One region of the Serratia sp. NPDC078593 genome, then DNA from elsewhere that is predicted to be linked to it. Evidence: predicted binding sites of a transcription regulator. Region 1 holds the regulator's gene; the other holds the start of a gene.
What was found. Region 1 encodes CRP, which controls carbon source genes, mostly activating them, when cyclic AMP is high. Its sites were predicted from a motif close to ATGTGANNNNNNTCACAT; they were not measured.
Positions count from the first base shown of each region.

Region 2: the regulator CRP is predicted to act here: its motif matches at 1,151-1,168, upstream of cdd (cytidine deaminase).

Region 1 is NZ_JBNNGK010000010.1:149,449-151,657, forward strand. It holds gene argD (bifunctional acetylornithine/succinyldiaminopimelate transaminase) at 1-798, shown strand, start outside; gene crp (cAMP-activated global transcriptional regulator CRP) at 1,043-1,675, opposite strand; gene ACQKDS_RS13080 (OsmC family protein) at 2,050-2,209, shown strand, end outside.
Region 2 is NZ_JBNNGK010000002.1:420,037-422,245, reverse strand. It holds gene ACQKDS_RS04065 (CidA/LrgA family protein) at 1-394, shown strand, start outside; gene ACQKDS_RS04060 (CidB/LrgB family autolysis modulator) at 394-1,089, shown strand; gene cdd (cytidine deaminase) at 1,226-2,110, shown strand.

The sequences.
Region 1 (2,209 bases):
GGCCGCACGCTGTTTACCGTATCGGTTGGCGGGCAGGCGAAATATTCTGACGGTTTTGGGCCCAAACCGGCCGACATCGTGCATGTTCCCTTCAATGATCTGGCGGCGGTGAAGGCGGTAATGGATGATCAGACCTGCGCGGTGGTGATGGAGCCGATTCAAGGGGAGGGGGGCATCACACCGGCCGAAGCGCAATTCTTGCAGGGCGTACGCGAGCTATGTGACCAGCATCAGGCGTTATTAGTGTTTGATGAAGTGCAAAGCGGTATGGGTCGCAGTGGTAAACTATTTACCTATATGCATTACGGTGTGACGCCGGATATTTTAACCACCGCGAAAGCATTGGGCGGTGGCTTCCCGGTGAGTGCTATGTTGACCACCGAAGAGATTGCCTCGGTGATGCAGGTCGGTACGCATGGCACCACGTATGGCGGTAATCCGTTAGCCTGTGCGGTAGCCGAAGCCGCGTTAGACGTGATCAATACGCATGAGGTGTTGAGTGGCGTCGAACAACGTCATACGCTTTATGTCTCGGCTCTGACTGAGATCGGTAATAAATACGGGGTTTTCAGCGATATTCGCGGTATGGGGTTGCTGATTGGCGCAGAACTGACGGCGGCTTACCGTGGTATGGCTCGTGATTTCCTGAATGCCGCAGCTGCTCGGGGGGTGATGATTTTGAATGCTGGGCCAAATGTGATTCGCTTCGCCCCTTCATTGGTGGTCGCGCTGCAAGATATTGAAGAAGGTATGGCACGGTTTGAACGGGCAGTGCAGGATGTGGTGAAGGCAGGTTAATACCCTAAACGGTGTGTTATCAAACCCGAGCAGAGCGGATAATCTAACCCAAAGAGAAAACGGCGCGTGAGGCGCCGTTTTGAGCTTGATGACGAAGTCGTCTATGGCCCCCGAGATACCCGGGCCTAGCGTAGCGAGGGGTGCTCCGGTGGCTTACGCCACTACGACCCCACAGCCACGCTTTCCCTCATAACGAGCTTTGTCAGCAGTCTGAACCGGCGCGTGATGTGCCGTTTTTTACTGATTAGCGCGTGCCGTAAACGACAATGGTTTTGCCGTGTGCGGAAATCAGATTTTGATCTTCGAGCATTTTCAGAATACGGCCGACCGTTTCGCGTGAACAACCGACGATTTGGCCAATTTCCTGACGGGTAATTTTAATTTGCATGCCGTCTGGGTGAGTCATGGCATCCGGTTGTTTAGCCAGATTCAGCAAGGTTTGCGCAATGCGGCCGGTAACATCAAGGAAAGCGAGGTTACCCACTTTCTCTGAGGTGACTTGCAGACGGCTTGCCATCTGTGCCGACAGGCGCATTAAAATGTCAGGGTTAACCTGGATTAACTGACGGAATTTCTTATAAGAAATTTCAGCCACTTCACAGGCGCTTTTGGCCCTTACCCAGGCACTGCGCTCCTGACCTTCTTCAAATAATCCAAGCTCGCCGATGAAATCGCCCTGATTGAGATAGGACAGGATCATCTCTTTACCTTCTTCATCCTTGATGAGCACCGCTACGGAGCCTTTCACGATGTAGTAAAGCGTTTCGGCCTTTTCACCTTGGTGAATCAGCGTACTTTTTGATGGATATTTGTGGATATGGCAATGAGACAAGAACCATTCGAGAGTCGGGTCTGTTTGCGGTTTGCCGAGAACCATTCGCTATTATCCTCTGTTGTAATCTGCCTGTATCACAGGGGTCAGAGTTCCCTGTCAAACGAGTTAGGGCTGACGGTGAGTGACTGCCATTTAACCGTTTTGAGGCGTGCCGTAAAATACGCTATTGCCCTAGCATATTAACTTGCTGTGAGCGCTGCAAGCTACATTCTGTTAACATACCAAATTAGGCACCTTTCTGCGGGCATTTCCCTGAAAATCAGTGTCCAGCAAGAATTATTTCGGCTTTGTTTGTAGCACAGAGTGAGGCGGGTGTCTTGTGTTGTCTCGCTCACACATGACCGGCGTCAGGTTCCATTGCCAGTTTGCGTGTGAACGCGTAGTCTGATTTTAAGAAATTAACCGGAGTAATCAGAATGCAGGCAAGAGTAAAGTGGGTTGAGGGATTAACGTTTCTAGGTGAGTCGGCGTCTGGTCATCAGGTTCTGATGGATGGCAACGCAGGCGATAAGGCACCTAGCCCGATGGAAATGGTGTTGATGTCAGTCGGTGGTTGCAGTGCGATCGACGTGGTTT
Region 2 (2,209 bases), on a different contig from region 1:
CGCACTGTGCTGGAAATACCTTCGGGCATTCGCTTTAATATATCTTTGCTTATTTGCCGGTAATACCATTTCCGCCCTGCTCCCTATCACCATTCCGGGCAGTATTATCGGCATGTTACTGCTGTTTGCCCTGCTCGCCTCACAGATCTTGCCAGCCAAGTGGGTAAAACCCGGTTGTCATGTCTTTATTCGCTATATGGTCTTATTGTTCGTGCCCATTGGGGTTGGCGTCATGCAATATTATCAGCAGATTATTGATCATCTGGCTCCCTTGCTGGTGTCCTGCGCCGTCAGTACGTTGATCGTGCTCTTGGTCGTTGCTTACTCCTCACATTACTTTCATCGCGAACGTACGCTGACCAACGAAGATAATGACACACGGGAGGATAAATAATGCTGCACAACATCTGGTGGTCATTACCGCTGACGCTGATCGTCTTCTTCGTAGCGCGTAAACTGGCACAAAAGTTGAAAATGCCATTGCTCAACCCTCTGCTGGTCTCCATGGCAATCATCATTCCTTTCCTGCTGTTGGCCCATATTCCTTACGAGGATTACTTCCAAGGCAGCAAAATTTTGAATGACTTTTTACAACCGGCGATAGTCGCGCTGGCGTTTCCGCTGTATGAACAACTGCATCAGATCCGCGCGCGCTGGAAGTCAATCATCAGCGTATGTTTTGTTGGTAGCCTGACGGCCATGATCAGCGGCGGTGCCTTAGCGTTGTGGATGGGCGCTACGCCTGAAATTGCTGCCTCAATCCTACCTAAATCGGTCACCACGCCAATCGCCATGGCCGCCGCGCAATCACTTGGCGGGATCCCCGCCATCAGCGCTGTGTGCGTCATTTTTGTTGGTATCCTCGGCGCAGTGTTCGGCCATACCATCCTGAATTTACTGAAAATAAATACCAAATCAGCACGGGGTTTAGCGATGGGCAGCGCATCACATGCGTTAGGTACAGCACGTTGCGTAGAGATGGATTTTCAAGAAGGGGCATTCAGTTCACTGGCATTGGTAATTTGTGGAATTATCACATCGTTGCTGGCGCCGTTCCTGTTCCCAGTGTTATTGCATCTGTTCGCTTAAGTGCGCAACACCTGCGACATGTCTCGCAATTATGATTTCCATTGCATTCGTTTCATTAATAAAGAGAAGTTTGTCACATTTTATTATGAACAGGCTGCCTAGAATGTTATCCCGTTAACCCGTAAAGAGACTTTCTATGCATCCGCGTTTTCACACCGCTTTCAGCGAACTGTCTGCCGCATTGCAATCCGCATTGTTACCGTATATGGATGCGCCTCATTTTCCAGCAATGTTTACCGCCAACCAGGTTGAGGCAATCAAGCAGCGCTGTGAATTGGATGATGATGCACTGGCATTTGCCCTGTTGCCACTCGCCGCAGCTTGCTCGCTGACGCCAATTTCCCATTTCAACGTGGGTGCCATTGCTCGTGGTGTCAGTGGCAATCTGTATTTCGGTGCCAATATGGAGTTTCACGGTGTGCCAATGCAACAAACCGTCCACGCCGAGCAATGCGCAGTGACGCACGCTTGGCTACGCGGTGAACCGTCGCTGGCGTCGATCACCGTGAATTACACGCCATGTGGCCACTGCCGACAATTTATGAATGAATTGAACAGCAGCAGTGAACTGCAAATCCGTTTGCCAGGCCGTGATGCGGCGACGCTGGCTGATTATTTACCCGATTCATTTGGGCCACGCGATCTCGATATCAGCACGCTCCTGATGGATCACGTAGACCACGGCTTCCAATTGTCGTTAACCGATCCACTGGAGTTAGCCGCGCTGGCTGCCGCTAACCAAAGCCACGCGCCCTATAGCGATGCCCACAGCGGCGTAGCACTAGAAACTGAAGACGGTACCATTTACGCCGGCCGCTATGCCGAAAACGCCGCCTTCAATCCCAGCCTACCGCCGTTGCAGGCCGCATTGATTCTACTGAATGTCTCCGGTGGCAACAGCCAGACCCTCCGCCGCGCCGTGTTGGCGGAACCACACAACGCCATCATCAGCCAATGGGATGCTACCCGTGCAACGTTGACGGCACTCGGCTGCGAAGACGTGTCCCGCCTTACCTTTTAATGCCCAACGCGGAGCCAGTCAGGCTCCGCAATTAACAGCCTGACACGCTAAATACAATGCCTCCCCGCGTCTAAACCACTTTTTTTAGTTAAAAAATGA